Regions from separate parts of the Bacillus bruguierae genome, predicted to be linked through region 1. Evidence: riboswitches for the same ligand, from Rfam matches in the RefSeq annotation. Region 1 holds a riboswitch; the other holds the start of a gene.
What was found. A riboswitch is a leader RNA that binds a small molecule or an ion and turns the genes downstream of it on or off. The one in region 1 is predicted to bind lysine.
Positions count from the first base shown of each region.

Region 1 (8,407 bases):
AACGGTGTGGAGCGTCCAATTGAATTTGATATGCTGCATTCAGGAGAAGAGTTAGAAATTGTACATTCACTAGCAAAATGGAAACGATTCGCTTTGCATGAATATGGATATGAAGCTGGTGAAGGGCTATATACAAATATGAACGCAATTCGCCGCGATGAAGAATTAGATGCAACGCATTCTATTTACGTGGATCAATGGGATTGGGAAAAAATTATTCAAAAAGAATGGCGTACAGTAGATTATTTACAAGAAACAGTACGAACAATTTACGGAATATTCAAAGAATTAGAGAGCTATTTGTTTGAAAAATATCCGTTCCTTGGTAAGTATTTACCAGAAGATATCGTATTTATCACATCACAAGAGCTTGAGGATAAATACCCAGAATTAACACCGAAGGATCGTGAGCATGCGATTGCGAAAGAACATGGTGCCGTCTTTATTAGCGGGATTGGCGGGGCGCTTTGCTCTGGGGAAAAACATGATGGACGCGCATCGGACTATGATGATTGGAAATTGAACGGAGATATTTTATTCTGGCATCCAGTATTGCAGTCTTCATTTGAGTTATCATCGATGGGCATTCGCGTTGACAGTAAATCTCTTGATGAACAATTAACAATAACAGGGGAAGACTTCAAACGTGAATACGATTTCCATAAAGGAATTTTAGAAGATGTACTGCCGTTAACACTTGGTGGTGGCATTGGACAATCAAGAATGTGCATGTACTTTTTACGTAAAGCACATATCGGTGAAGTGCAGTCTTCAGTGTGGCCAGATGAAATGCGTGAAGAGTGCAAAAAGCAAAACATTCACTTGTTCTAAAAGACCGAGCTTTAGAGACTAGACTGTTTTTCATGTCGAATCGCCGATATATTTTAAGAAACGGTCGATATATTGTAAAAAGCGCCGATAAAAGTACCATTTCCGCCGATATATCGGCGGATAAGTAAGAAGGAACCGACCTCCGAAAGGCACCTACGTACTTTTGGAGTTGGTTCCTTGTTTTTTTAATTTACTGATGCAAAACGCTCAATTTTTGCCATAAACGATTCATGAAGTGCTTCGACACCTTTTACTAAATGAAGGCGGTCGATTACGACAGATACTTTAATTTCTGATGTACTTACCATTTTAATGTGAATATGTTCTTCTTGTAATGTTGAGAACATTTTCGCAGCGACACCTGGATTAGATACCATACCTGATCCAACGATCGATACTTTTGCTAAATGGTTTTCATACTCTACAGATTCATATTGCATAGATTCACGATTTTCTTCTAAAACCGCTAGTGTTTCTTTTAAATCATTTGAATGAATAGAGAAGGATAAATGTACAGTTCCTTCATTTGTAATACTTTGAATGATAATATCTACATTAATATGAGCACTTGCTAATGTAGAGAAGACTGCGGAAAGTTTTCCTGCTTGTAGGCCTTTCATTGTTACACGTGTAATATTATCTTCAAATGCAATGCCTTTTACGATTGATTGTTGTTCCATGTCACATTCTCCCCTTACGATTGTTCCGTTTTCTTGTTCCATGCTTGAGCGAACTTCTAACATAACATTATGATTTTTTGCAAATTCGACTGCTCTTGGGTGAAGTACACCAGCGCCTAAATTTGCAAGTTCTAACATTTCATCATAGGAAATTTCATCTAATTTGTAAGCGTCTTTTACAACGCGAGGATCAGTTGTATAAACACCTGTTACATCAGTATAAATATCACATTTTGTTGCTTGTAATGCTGCAGCTAATGCAACTGCAGTTGTATCGGAACCGCCGCGGCCAAGCGTTGTAATTTCCTGATCTCTGCTTAATCCTTGGAAACCAGCTACAACAACAATCGTTCCTTTTTGTACATAAGATTGAATACGCTCTATATTTATGTCGATAATTCTTGCGCTGCCGTGTACGGGCTCTGTTGTAATACCAGCTTGCCAGCCAGTGAATGAAATTGCCTCATACCCTTTTGTTTGCAAGGCCATTGTTAATAAAGAAATTGAAATTTGCTCACCTGTTGTAAGTAACATGTCCATTTCTCGTTTACTAGGTTGATCTGTAATACTAGCAGCTAAAGATACTAATTCATCTGTACTATGTCCCATTGCAGAAACGACCGCTACAATTCCGTGTCCTCTTTCATATTCCTCAATGATTAAATCGGCAACATGTTGAATCCGTTCGATATTTCCGACAGATGTACCACCAAATTTTTGAACAATAATCTCCATGATAAGAGCCCTCTTTCAAGTTAATATAGATAAATAAATTAGGGAAAATGTTGTTAAACATAAGATGGGAAGTATAGATCTTCCTGTAAGTTATCGAAAGCAAATAAAAAACACCATCTCAAATAGGTGAGGATGGTGCTGTTACAGGAAAAAGGAAACAGAAAACGGAGCTAATAAAAAAACCGCCAAAAAAGAAGATGATCATAAAAAACATGATCTCTCTTTTTTGTAGATAGCTCTTCATATATACACCGCTGTATATATGACAGTTCTGTTTCTATTCGAAAACAGCCCCAATGTATATGCTCAGAGGAACATATACATTTCGGCAACTTTTCCTTTCATCTACATTCACTGACAATCTCTGTGTCTCCTATAGAATACTCATAAAAGTTGCGACCTCTATCTCACGTCATTAGGCGAGAGTAATTGGTTGTATGAAGTTGTTTGTAACATTTGTTCTATAGTAATCAAAATGTTGAGAGAAATCAAGTGGGTTATAAAAATTTTGAAAATTAAAATGGTTTATTGGTAAAATGAAAATGATATGTGGTTGAAAGGGGTAAATATTACAAATTTCACATATGGATGGAGGAGTGGGAATGAAAAAACAAAACCCCATTTATGTAAAAACCGAAATAGAAACTACAATGGATGAACTTTGGAAGTATACACAAGATCCAAAGATACATACGGAATGGGATGCACGGTTTACAGAAATATCGTATTTAGAGAAGAACGAAGGCGAACCACAGCATTTTTTATATAAAACAAAAATTGGTTTCGGACTTGAAATTGCTGGAGAAGGAGAATCAATAGGAGAATTACAAAAAGAAGGCGGGGAACGCATTTCGTCACTGAAATTTTGGACAGATAGTAAGCTTTCGTTAATTTCGGTAGGGAGAGGCTATTGGAAGTATAAACCGAATGAGAATAAGGTTCGCTTTAAAACGCAGTATGATTATGAAACGAGGTTTGGAGGTATAGGAAGATTTATAGATTCATATATATTTCGTCCGTTATTAGGGTGGGCAACAGCTTGGAGTTTTGATGCCTTGAAATTGTGGTTAGAAAAAGGATTTCATCCGCGTTTATTATTAAAAAGAGCTATTACATATTATCTCATTTGCTTTTTGTTGTCTTTTGTGTGGATCTATCAAGGTCTTATTCCGAAAATTTTATATACTCATCCAGAAGAGGTACAGATGCTTTCCAAGCTTATTGGTTCAGAAAATTACGCTGCCGCAATGATTAAAATGGTTGGATTTTTGGAAATTGTGTTTGGGGTGATCTGGTTGTTACCTTTCCAAAAACAGAAATTATTTTTTCTTCACACTTTTATAATATTAATATTGACAGCTGCGGCGGGATTTACAAATATCGCTAGCTTTATGCAACTTTTTAATCCGATTACGTTAAACATCATATTAATTGGACTCTCAATAATCGGTTATATGAATAGCAATAACTTACCGCAAGCGAAGAATTGTAAGAGAAGTAGAAAGGAGTAGAAAATTGACTTCCATTTACGAAACATTATTAGAAGAATCCTATCATCAGTTACACCCAAAGTTACAAAAACGGTATGCAATTACAGAAGAATATAGTTTTACAGGTGAAGGGAGGATGGACGAAATTACAGAAGGTTCTGCTGCTGTAAGAATGTTTTTAAAAGTAGCAGCAAAATTCCGGATGTTCTTTTCGGAAAGAGGGACAGAAGTACCATTTATTATCCAAAATAAAGCAGAGAAAGACAGTAAAGGAGAGACATTTGTAAGATGGAATCGGATGTTTTTATTCGGTGAAAAAAAGCGTTATTTTCATGCTGTTATGTATTTGAATGGTAAACAAAATGAAATTGTCGATTATTTTGGTGAACCGCATTTGCTCGTATCGACGTTAGCGTTTCACGTTGATGCAAAAGGAGCGATGCATATTTCATCTAAAAAACAATGGTTCTACTTATGCGGAATGAAGATTCCGTTGCCAAAGTTTTTATATGGACAGGCAAAGATTATAGAAAGTTATGATGATGAATTAGAGTGTTATCGAATACAAGTACAAGTACAAAATCCATTATTAGGACCGCTTTTCTCCTATAAGGGAACGTTTAGAGAAAGGGATATAAATTTATGCGAAATATAATAATTGGTTGCATCTATTATGTTATTTTTCTTATATTAGAATGGCTAAATCTGCACCCTGTTGAATTGATTATATTATTGTCTATTCTTGTATTTATCCCAATGGCGTTTTCTATTGTAGATAAGAAAAAAAGAAATGGAGACGAACTATTTTGTTATAAGCTCGCAGCATTTTTTTATCCGATTGCAGCAATAAGTGCAATGCTTGCTTTTGTAACAGACTATTTTCCATTTGCGATAATTTGGTTTTTATATACCGGTATTGTCGCACTGTTTGGAGTATCCCGATTGTTAGAAAGAGGATGGAAACCGTTAGAAGAAACTGCAATTGATAGTGGATTTATATATTTATTTTTAGGTGGATTTTGGTTCTTTGCCTCTGTAGCAAATATACCAATTATGCAGTTTAGTTCAGATATTGTTTTACTCACAGCGGCTCATTTTCATTACTCTGCTTTTTTACTTCCCTTGTTTGCCGGTTTGTTAGGGAGGAAACAACAAGAGAAAAGTAAGTTGTATACAACCGCTATGTTCATTATGATTATTTCACCAATGACAGTTGCAATCGGGATTACATATTCAAGAACGTTTGAATTTTTTGCAGTGTTACTCTATCTTATTTCCCTTTATATTTACGGGATTTTTGTATGGAAAACAAAGTTTACTTCAAAGAGTGCAAAAATTCTTCTTATCATCTCGTCTAGTACACTTATGGTAACTATTCTTTTCTCGCTTTTCTATTCATATGGCAACTTTAAGCATGTCATGACGATTACGATTGCGCAAATGGTTTGGATTCATGGAGTTGTGAATGGAATGGGTGTAGCATTCCCTGGTTGTATTGGCTGGATGATTGAAAAAGCTGCACCGACATATATGCGTTATGGAAAACCGATGAGTCGTATAAAAGGTAAGATGAAAATTGGAAAAAATGTTTTATTAGAAAATAACTTAATAGAGGAGAACGAATATACAGGCCTTATAAATAAAGTGATAGATTTTGATAGTAAACAGTTTAATACAAAGAATGTATCACCACTTATTATTGATTTTTATGAGAACACGAAAGAATATGAGTTAAAAGCAACTATTCACTGGTCACGCTGGTTTTGGCCATTTGCTTTTTTGTATGAAAAAATAAGCCGACGTGTACAACAAATTCATTTAGGAATGGGAGATCGCTTAGAGAGGATGGAAGGAGAAATTGTTGCTATAAAAGATGAAAAAGACGGTAGAAATGACGTTAGAGCCTGGGTTCGGAAAAACGAACTGAATGAAACAATCTTTGTCGCGCTCTATTCTCAGCATGAATATAACGAGGAAACATACATGAATATTGCATTGCCATTACCATATGCGAATATGACGGGCATTTTAAAACTGCGTAATGATAAGAAACATCTTATTATTACGAGTCGATTAAGGAATAGTGCAAGAGGGGATGAGGGGATTTATTTACATAGCCGCTTCTTTACGATTCGCTTGCCACTCACAGAAACGTTTACGATAAGAGAGAAGGATGCAACAACGTTAACAGCACATCATCAAATGTGGCTGTTTGGCGCAAAGTTTCTAGAGATTGATTATGAAATAGAACAAAAAGAGAATATTGCATAATAAAAAATGAGTTTGGTATGATGCCAAGCTCATTTTTTGTTAGGTGTTCTATATAAATTTATTTTAAATTTTGATATATAAGTCTCTGCTATGCAGAATACAGCATGATCGCTACTTGCTTTTTTGTTTTAAACATTGCATGTGGAAGGAAAAGGCACTGACCATCTCTGTGCGCGGCCAGATGCTCTCGTCCTCCAAAAAAAGAAAGGGTTTTTTAACTTGTATATATAGTGAATCTTAAGAATTCTTAAGAATTTACCTACAAGAAACTTAAAAAATTTCTGAGAAGATACGAATAGATACTAAGAGATAGGGGATGAAGTTATGAAAAGTGCTGTAGTAGAGGTAAATCAAGTAGAAAAAGTATATGGGAAGAGAAATGAAAATCACTCAAGGGTATTAAAAGGAATAACGTTATCGGTAAAAGAAGGTGAGTTTGTTGGGATCATGGGTCCATCGGGATCAGGGAAAACGACGTTGTTGAATGTGATTTCGACACTTGATCAAGCGACTAGTGGTACGGTGGAAATTGCTGGAACAGATATTGTGAATATGAAAGGAAATGCATTATCTGATTTTAGAGCGCAAAAGCTAGGATTTATTTTTCAAGATTTTAATCTTCTTGAAAACCTTTCAATTTATGAAAATATTGCATTGCCGTTGTCACTGCAAGGAGTGTCTTCAAAAGAAATTGCAGGAAAAGTACAAGAGGTAGCGATAAAACTTGGGATAGAAGCAATTTTAGAGAAATACCCAACTGCAGTTTCTGGTGGTCAAAAGCAGCGTACAGCAGCAGCTCGTGCACTCGTACATAATCCAGCAATTATTCTTGCAGATGAACCAACAGGAGCACTTGATAGTAAAAATGCGAAAAGTTTATTAGAAGCGATGCATGATTTACATGAAAATCATCACGTTAGCATTATGATGGTAACGCATGATGTGTTTAGTGCAAGTTATTGTGAACGTATTTTATTTATCCAAGATGGATTGCTTTATAAGGAAATTCACCGCAATGGAAGTAGAGAAGCATTTTATCAAGATATTTTAAATGTGCTTGGAAAAATGAGTTCTTCCAAGGAAGCGATATAAGGAGATGAGGACATGTTACTGAAATTATCGATACATAGTATACGAAAGATGATGAAAGATTATCTTGTTTTGTTAATTGGTCTTATCGTTAGTATAAGTATTTTTTATATGTTTCAAACGATGGCTTTAAATACTGAATTTACGAAAGAAAATAGTATTATTAGCAGCATTCGTATTGTCTTTGGGATTGGTTCTGTGTTACTTTCGTTTATTACCTTATTTTACATTCTTTATGCAAATTCATTTTTGCTTACACTGCGTCGAAAAGAATTAGGAATGTATATGATGCTTGGTGCAAAAAAGAAAAAGGTTGCACAGCTGCTTTTTATCGAAACATTGGGGCTTGGAATGGTTGCTTTAATGATTGGAAATATAGTGGGGATTGGATTAGCAAGTGCGGTAGGGAAGGTTCTTATAAAAGGTATGGATGTATCAGCGAAGGGATACGAGGCGTTTTATATTCCTGCTTTAATTGCAACGTTACTTTTCTTCTTTGTTCTTTTTGCAGTGACAGGGATGATTAATAGCATTCGTCTTCTGCGCAAAACAGAATTAGAGCTTATACGAGAAGATGAAACGCAAGATGAGGTAGAAAAAAGTAAACTTCGTATTACGGTTTTTACGGTGCTTGGAATATTGATGCTAGGCATTGGATATTACTCGATCATTCATGTGAATGAATTGCAGGAAATGGGACTTATAGTTGCAACAATTTGTACGACAATTGGAACTTATTTTATATTTGGTTCATTATTGCCTTTATTTGTTACGATGTTAAAAAGAAATAAAAAAAGAAACGAAGCAGGACTTAATAGCTTTACACTTGCACAGCTACGTTTTCGAATTAATAGTTTATCAAGAGTATTAGGGACAGTTTCTATGTTGATTGCACTAGGTGCTGGTGCGATGACAGCTGGGATGGCGTTTCAAAAAAATGTTGGAATGACAACGGAATTTTCGCGAGTGTATGATGCGACGATTCATGATCCAAATGCAGAAGAGATAAAAGAATTAAAGCAAATGAACATTATAGAAGAAAAGAAATATTCTTATAAAGAAAATAACGAAGCGGTTTACTTTTTACGTGACGATTTACTTAATCAGCCACCGCTTATTTCGGAGCACAAAAGTGCAAAGAAAAGTAAAAAGCCAATCCGTGTTCGTGTAAGTGAGGGACTTTCTGAACCAATATACACATCGCTTGAGAAGCGGGAAACGCAGCAATATCCAAGTATGCCTGGGCAATGGGAGGATGCACTCGTTCGTGAATTTCAAATTAGTTACAATCAATTTGGCGGAAAGCCGCTT
Region 1 covers NZ_JBAWSX010000002.1:473,178-481,584, forward strand. The annotation lists gene asnA (aspartate--ammonia ligase) at 1-831, shown strand, start outside; gene WAZ07_RS06550 (aspartate kinase) at 1,017-2,246, opposite strand; lysine riboswitch at 2,472-2,659, opposite strand; gene WAZ07_RS06555 (DoxX-like family protein) at 2,849-3,757, shown strand; gene WAZ07_RS06560 (DUF4166 domain-containing protein) at 3,762-4,391, shown strand; gene WAZ07_RS06565 (YndJ family protein) at 4,379-6,007, shown strand; gene WAZ07_RS06570 (ABC transporter ATP-binding protein) at 6,332-7,099, shown strand; gene WAZ07_RS06575 (ABC transporter permease) at 7,112-8,407, shown strand, end outside.

Region 2 (8,407 bases), on a different contig from region 1:
CATTATCCATCACGAGAATCCAATCCGCATGCTGCGTTGCGGATAAACGATGCGTCGTAATAATCGTCGTTTTCCCGCTTCGTTCTTTCCTGATATTTTCAATAATTGCGGCTTCCGTTCTTGCATCAACCGCTGATAATGAATCGTCTAAAATTAAAATTTCTGGGTTTTGAATGACTGCACGTGCAATGGAAATACGCTGTTTTTGCCCGCCAGATAGCGATACACCTTTTTCTCCAACAAGCGTTTCTAGTCCATCCGTCAAAAATTCCAAGTCTTTCGTAAAAGCAGCAATTTCAATTGCCTTTTGCAGCTCCTCTTCACTTGCCTCTCGGTTACCAAATAAAATATTTTCCCGCGCTGTTTTTGAAAACAGAATGTGTTCTTGCGGAACATATCCAACCCAGCTTAATACTTGATCAATGTGAATGTTTTGCAGCGGTATACCTGACACTGTAATTTCCCCTGTTCCGAGCGGATACTGGCGCAGAAGCTGCCGAACGAGCGTCGTTTTTCCGCTCCCTGTTTTCCCAACAATCCCAAGCGTTTCTCCTCTGCTAAGCGAAAACGAAACGTTTTTTAAATTTAGCGTAGAAGATGTCGGATATGAAAAAGATACATCTTCAAAATCAATACAATCTGGCTGATGTACGCGAAGTGGTTTCTTTACGTTTTGTACATCTTGCTTATATGCTAACGTTTCATTTACACGATCAAGTGAAGCATTCCCGCGCTGCATCACGTTAATCAGCTCACCAATTGCAAACATCGGCCAAATCATCATACCAAGGTACACATTAAACGATACAAGTTCTCCAAGTGTTACCTCGTTTTGAAATACTAAAAACGCTCCGTACACAAGGCCAATTAAATAACTCATCCCAACAAGCATCTTCACTGTCGGTTGAAAAAGCGAATCAATTTTTGCGACTTTCATATTCTTTGCATATACATCTGTCACTAACGTATTAAAGCGCTTCTCATCTTCTCTTTCCTGTACATAAGCGCGAACCACACGTACACCAGCAATCGACTCCAGCACTTTATCATTCATATCTCCAAATGCATCTTGAGCAACTGTAAAGCGCTCATGTAATTTCTTTCCATAAGCACTCACTGCATACGCCATAATCGGCAGCGGTAGTAATGCAGCAAATGTTAACTTCCAACTAATTGAAATACCCATCATAAGTACAATTGTCAGCATATATAAACTCGAATCAACGAGCGTTAAAATACCAAATCCAGCTGTCATGGCAATTGCCTTCAAATCGTTCGTTGCTCTTGCCATTAAATCACCTGTACGGTTTTTCTGATAGAAAGTTGGCGTCATCTTCAGCAAATGTCCCATAAATTTGGAACGCATCGTTTTTTCAAGCACAAATGCACCGCCAAATAACTGATATTGCCACACATAAGAAAGTATATAACCGGCGGCTGCTGCCCCGAGCAACATTCCTACATATTTCATAATCCCCGCATTTGTTAAATCCCCAGCTTTTATATCATCAATTGCTAATCCAATTAACTTTGGCGGGATCACCTCAACGACATTGACAATAAGTAAACAACCAATGGCAATACTATACCTTTTCCAATGCATTTTAAAAAACCATGTTAATTTTTGTAATACAGAAAACAATGTAACCTCTCCCTTCTCGTTGTTGTATAAGCATAGGCTCGTTATCCGCTATCTAGCGTCTCCGTTTTTACCATACGCACCTCATACTTTTCCATCGTCATTCCTACCTTTCTAAAATGAATTATTGAAACTATACAAATGTATAGGAACAATCTAAAAAAAGGGACAAAAAAAGGCATACCGTCGCTTTAACGATATGCGAAAAACGCATAAAAGCGTACGTCACGGCACACGCAACGTACGCTTTCTTTTTAAACTAACAAGAAGCGTTATTTGTCCGTAGAGGTTGCGTGATGATATTTATTGTGTAAAACACCTAAGCCATTCATATATACGATTACAATCATCACGCGCACCTCCTTCTTCTTTTATTTTCCATTTTTAATTGTATAACTTTAAAGACTTTTCTGTCAATTATTTTTTTATTTTAAGATCTGTTAAATAAAAATGTTGATTTTGAATAAATTCGATAAAGTATTAAACATCGTAATAATAATATAACGGTTAGCAAAACGAGTTGATCGGTTAATAATTCTTTAACAGAGCCTTATTTCATAATGAAGAAAGCGAATGCAAAAACCGTGCCAAAAATAGATTTCACAAACATTTCATTTGAATTATTTTTTCAAACCTCATACAATCACCATATACTCACTCTTACAAGTCACTATATTTTTAGGAGGACTTACGATGCAAACTAGCAAGACGTATAAATTTTATATAAATGGAGAATGGAAAGAAAGCTCCTCGGGGCAAACAATCGACATTTCCTCTCCTTATCTTCATGAAGTAATCGGACAAGTACAAGCAATTACTCGCACGGAAGTAGATGAAGCGATTCAATTGGCGAAAGAAGCTCAAAAAGACTGGTCCGAAGCGTCTCTTCAAGATCGTGCACAATATTTATATAAATGGGCTGATGAGCTCGTGAATATGCAAGATGAAATTGCCGATATCATCATGAAAGAAGTCGGCAAAGGATATAAAGATGCACAAAAAGAAGTTGTTCGTACAGCTGATTTCATTCGTTACACAGTAGATGAAGCTATGCATATGCATGGTGAAAGTATGATGGGCGACAGCTTCCCTGGCGGCGCTAAATCTAAACTTGCAATTATTCAGCGCGCTCCGCTTGGCGTCGTTCTTGCCATCTCACCATTTAACTATCCTGTCAACTTAGCAGCTGCCAAGCTTGCACCGGCCCTTATTACAGGAAACGCCGTTATCTTTAAACCGGCTACACAAGGTGCAATTAGCGGTATTAAAATGATTGAAGCCTTGCATAAAGCAGGCCTTCCAAAAGGACTTGTTAACGTAGTAACAGGACGTGGTTCTGTCATTGGTGATTACTTAGTAGAGCATTCTGGCATCGATATGGTATCGTTCACAGGTGGTACACACACAGGAACGCATTTAGCGAAAAAAGCGGCAATGATCCCACTTGTCCTTGAACTTGGCGGAAAAGATCCTGGTATTGTACGCGAGGACGCAGACTTACAAGAAGCTGCCAAACATATTATTAGCGGGGCATTCTCTTACTCCGGTCAACGATGCACAGCGATTAAACGCGTACTTGTACATGAACATGTAGCAGATGAACTTGTTCGCTTATTAAAAGATGAAATTGCAAAGTTATCTGTTGGTTCTCCGGAACAAGACAGCACGATCGTACCATTAATCGATGATAAATCTGCTGATTTCGTTCAAAGTTTAGTAGACGATGCAGTGCAAAAAGGTGCAACTGTTGTCATCGGCAACAAACGTGAGCGTAACTTAATCTATCCAACACTTCTTGATCATGTAACGGAAGATATGAAAGTCGCTTGGGAAGAGCCATTCGGTCCGATTCTTCCAGTCATTCGCGTTTCTTCTGACGAACAAGCAATTGAAATTGCAAACAAATCTGAGTTTGGTTTACAAGCAAGTGTATTTACAAAAGATATTAACAAAGCATTTCACATCGCAAACAAAATTGAAACAGGCTCTGTTCAAATTAACGGACGCACTGAGCGCGGCCCAGATCACTTCCCATTCATCGGTGTAAAAGGTTCTGGTATGGGCGCACAAGGTATTCGTAAAAGCCTTGAATCTATGACACGCGAGAAAGTAACAGTATTGAATTTGATGTAAAGACAGAAAACCTCTTTTTTAGGTGGGCGAGAGCACCTGGCCATGCATAGTAGCGGTCAGGGCTTTTTTCTGCCACTTGCGAGGTTTCAAACAAAAAAACAAAGTAAAAAGAAGTAGAAAATAATTTCTACTTCTTTTTATATTTTATAAAAATGGTTGCTAGCACTATATTTCTCTCGCACACACTCTATATCATTTTCATATATATATATTAACTTCTGATAGAGAGGAGGCGTTCTTATGGCAGTATCAAGATTAAACGGCCTAGTGGAAGGCGACAAAATTCGTGTGTTTTCAGCAGGACGTGAAATTGACGGTCAAGGCGTTTTCATTCGCGTAGAAAACAACTTCTTAGTTTGGGTTGATAACTTTGCAAATATCAACGTTACAAGCTTAGATACAATTAGCGTTCGTAAAGTTTCCTAATTACCTATAAAATTGTTTTACACTTTCACAAAAAGACACTGGGTCTATATCAAAAGGAGTTATATTAATCCTTTTTGAATAGACTCTGTTCAGATTAACGATGCACAAACTATTCGTAAGAATTTTGAATCTATGACGTGTGAGAAAATAACAGTATTGCATGTAATGTAACTCTATAAAAATGGTTGCTAGTACTACCTCTCTCTCGCACACACTCTCTAACATTTTCATATATATATATTAACTTCTGATAGAGAGGAGGCGGACTCATGGCAGTATCAAGATTAAACGGCTTAGTAGAAGGCGATAAAATTCGCGTTTTTTCAGCAGGAAATGAAATTGACGCTCAAGGTGTTTTCATTCGTGTAGACAACAACTTCTTAATCTGGGTGGATAGCTTTGCAAATATTAACATTACAAGTTTAGATACAATTAGCATTCGTAAAGTTTCCTAATTACCTATAAAATTATTTAACCCTTTCACAAAAAGATACTGGGCCTATTCAAAAAGAGTTATACATACCCTTTTTGAATAGACTCTTTTTTTATAATACGCTTTACACTTTTTATATGACTAATGGTTAAATCATAATCTACGTTAATCCAATATAACCATTCATTTGTACACTCAATAAAGATCCCTTCTGTACTTGTTTCCCCGTCAAATACTTCTATCTTATCTCCTAACGAAAAAAGAGGAGGTAATGCACTCTTTTCTGTTTTTTTACTTACATTCGTTTGTATATTATAGAGTAACCTCATACATTGTTCTAAAGAAACTGCGAGTTCTTCATTTTGTTTTTTTAGCTCCTCTATCGGATCCGGTTTTTCACACCTGTACATTTCCTTTCCACATATAAAACAGTTTCTCTTTAACCAGCTCTCCATCCGTTTATCCCTCTCAAATAAAGTGCTCTTCATGATAAAAGCTGCACTTTCTCCTTCTTTTATATACATATTGTATGATGCAAATCCAGAAGTTGTTTCATTATTTAAAACATACTTTATTATCTCAATCATCTGATTATATTTATTTGCATTGACGAATAAAAATCCATTTGTTACCCTTGGTTATGTTAACTTTATATATAAATCCTCATTCGTATCTCGGTGAGGTAGAGGTTGCAATTATTAATAGTATGATTTGGGAGATGTGTGGCATCGCTGAACAAATCTGAAAGGAATAATTGCCGAAGCAAGAAGTATCCACAACGCTTTTTTGCTGGGTCTGCATTGAATAAGTGCAGGACTGTCACAAGCTGTTTGCTTGTGGAGAGCTATCGAGAGATATGTCCGTGGGTTTCTTAATAAGATTGAGAAGCGCGTGAACATATACGCGCTTTTTTGTTTTGTTTGGAACTTCAAACACATACATATCTCCTCGCTTGACTTGGTTATACTAATTTTGGAGGTAGTTTCTATGCAACAAAAAAAATGGGGTTTTTGGGTACTCACTGCATTTGTAGTTGGAAATATGGTCGGAGCTGGTATTTTCATGGTTCCGAGTACATTAGCACAAACAGCTAGTCCTCTTGGTGTTACATTAGCTTGGTTAACGACAGGATTTGGCGTGTTAATGTTAGCTCTTGTTTTCGGTAATTTAGCAATTCGTCGTCCCGATTTAACAACAGGTCCGCAAAGTCATGCTTATGCACTCTTTTCTTCACAAAAAACGAAAAAAATGGCGGGTTTTAGCATCGTATGGGGCTACTGGGTTGCAAACTGGGCAAGTAACGTAGCGATCATTACATCATTTGCTGGTTATTTATCGCTCTTTTTCCCAATTATGAAAGATACGCATGTATTATTTTCAATCGGAACGTTCAACATTGAAGTTGGAAAACTAATTACGTTCTCTATTTGTACCCTTTTACTGTGGGGGACACATATGATTTTAACGAACGGCATAAACGGTGCTGGGAAATTGAACTTCCTTGCAACAACAACGAAAGTAACAGGATTCCTTCTCTTCATTGTGGTAACGTTATTTGCCTTCCAAGCATCTAAACTTGGACAATGGTATACACCGATTATTGATAAAGAAGGCGTTTCACACGGACTATTATCACAAGTAAACTTAGCTGCCTTAACAACACTTTGGGCCTTTATCGGCATCGAGTCAGCTGTCTTATTATCAAACCGTGCTGTTTCACCAAAAACAGTAAAACGCGCAACTGTTACTGGCTTACTATTAACAGTTGGTATCTATTTAGGAATTACAATCTTAACAATGGGCGTTCTTCATGTCGATAAACTACAAGCATCTGAACGACCATTAGCAGATGCATTATCTGCAGCAATGGGACATGGCGGCGGAAAATTAATGGCGCTGCTTGCACTTACTTCTTTATTTGGATCCATCCTAGGTTGGGTTTTATTAAGTTCAGAAGTACCATATCAAGCAGCAAAAGAAGGATTCTTTCCATCTTTCTTTACAAAAACAAATAAAAAAGGGAGCCCGATTTATTCGCTTCGTATAACAAACATTATGTCGCAAGTGTTCCTATTCTCAACACTATCCGGGACAATTGCCGAGGCGTATACATTTGTTATTACCGTTTCAACACTTGCCTACTTAATTCCATATCTCGTTTCACCAATCTTCCAGCTTAAACTTGTTATGACAGGTGAAACATACGAAAATCAAAAAGGTTCTCGTATCATAGATGGAATCATTGCGGCTATTGCACTTATTTATGCACTATGGGTTATTAAAACAGGATCTTCTGATGTGAAAACATTCCTGCTTGGCATTGGATTATTTATCGTCGGATTTGCATTCTATCCATTAATGAAACGTGATGAGAAAAAAGAGAAACAAAACGAGCAAGTTGCCTAAAAAGGTAGCTTGCTTTTTTATGTACATATAAAGAAAGAAAACCTCTTCTTTAGGGTGGACGAGAGCATCTGGCCGTGTGTGGTAGCGGTCAGGACCTTTTTCTGCCACGTGCGGTGTGAAAACAAAAGATATTTTCCAAATTCACCCATGATATCGTGATGTGCATATGATAAAATAACAGAAAAAGGAATAAGGAGTATTTGCAACATGTTACAAGTTTTCAAAAAGAGAAGTGTTGTGCACATTATAGGATATTTATTAGGGATTCTTGGATGCGTTCTCAATTTAACTGTGTGTATTCGCAAATTTTATTTAAATATGGAAATGATAATAGCTCTTTCCTGCCTGCTCATATCGACAATTTTTGTCTTATTCGCGATTATTCTAAACCGCCCATCTCTTATGTGTTTAGCTGTCTTCCCTACTTTACCTATTATGTCTTTGCCTATAATGGTATTAATAATAGCTAATTGCATGTATATTGCAGCAAGCCTATGCATGACAACCGAACACATACCTAAAAAAGGAAAACAGAAAAATAAAAGACTAGAACATTTTCGAAAAAATGGGTATTGAGTCGCTTCGAAGACCTGTTCATATATTTCAAATCGTAACAATCTACAATATAGAGGTGGCTATAGTGACAATCGAAACACTTTGGACGAGTCGTTTCCAGCAACATCTACAAAAAATCACGATGTACTTTGCTCGTATTGTAAGTGGTCTAGTTTATAGCTTCCTTATTCTTTTTGGCACTGGCGGCTATTATTATGCAAAATTTCTTCGTTCCTTTCCATCTGAGTCTGTTGCATTAACCATTGTGATGATTTTACTTACGGTTATACTCACTCGTTCTCCCATTCGAACATTTTTACAAAAGCCAGATATCCTATATCTATTGCCGATAGAAGAAAAACTAGCCTACTATGTTAAGCGTTCTCTTTTATATAGTTATATCATGCAACTCTTTCCATTATTATGCGCGGTACTCATCATTACACCTCTTGCCCAGCAATCATTACATACAACTCCCGCTTTTTTATGCGGAGTCTTTGTCATTCTTGCTTTTATAAAGTGGTGGAATATGTACATACATTGGACATATAGAAATACAGACTTTGCTTCATACTGGTTACTTATTCGGATATTCTGCAATGCAGCTATTACATATACAATATTTCAATTCTCTTCCATTACGGTTGTAGGAAGTATACTCCTTGTCATAACGCTCTTATTTTTATATACGATGAACAAACAAAAAAGGCACATTCGTTGGGAATATTTAATAGAGCAAGAAGAACAAATGGACATGCGCTTTTATCAATTTGTACATTTCTTTACAGATGTACCGCAAATTAAACAACAAGTCA
Region 2 covers NZ_JBAWSX010000014.1:52,458-60,864, forward strand. The annotation lists gene WAZ07_RS19820 (ABC transporter ATP-binding protein) at 1-1,642, opposite strand, end outside; gene WAZ07_RS19825 (NADP-dependent glyceraldehyde-3-phosphate dehydrogenase) at 2,333-3,772, shown strand; gene WAZ07_RS19830 (hypothetical protein) at 4,013-4,198, shown strand; gene WAZ07_RS19835 (hypothetical protein) at 4,468-4,653, shown strand; gene WAZ07_RS19840 (hypothetical protein) at 4,712-5,041, opposite strand; lysine riboswitch at 5,307-5,486, shown strand; gene WAZ07_RS19845 (amino acid permease) at 5,619-7,037, shown strand; gene WAZ07_RS19850 (ABC transporter permease) at 7,678-8,407, shown strand, end outside.
Region 2: it holds a riboswitch for lysine, as region 1 does, so the genes downstream of both, WAZ07_RS19845 (amino acid permease) here and WAZ07_RS06550 (aspartate kinase) in region 1, are expected to answer to the same signal.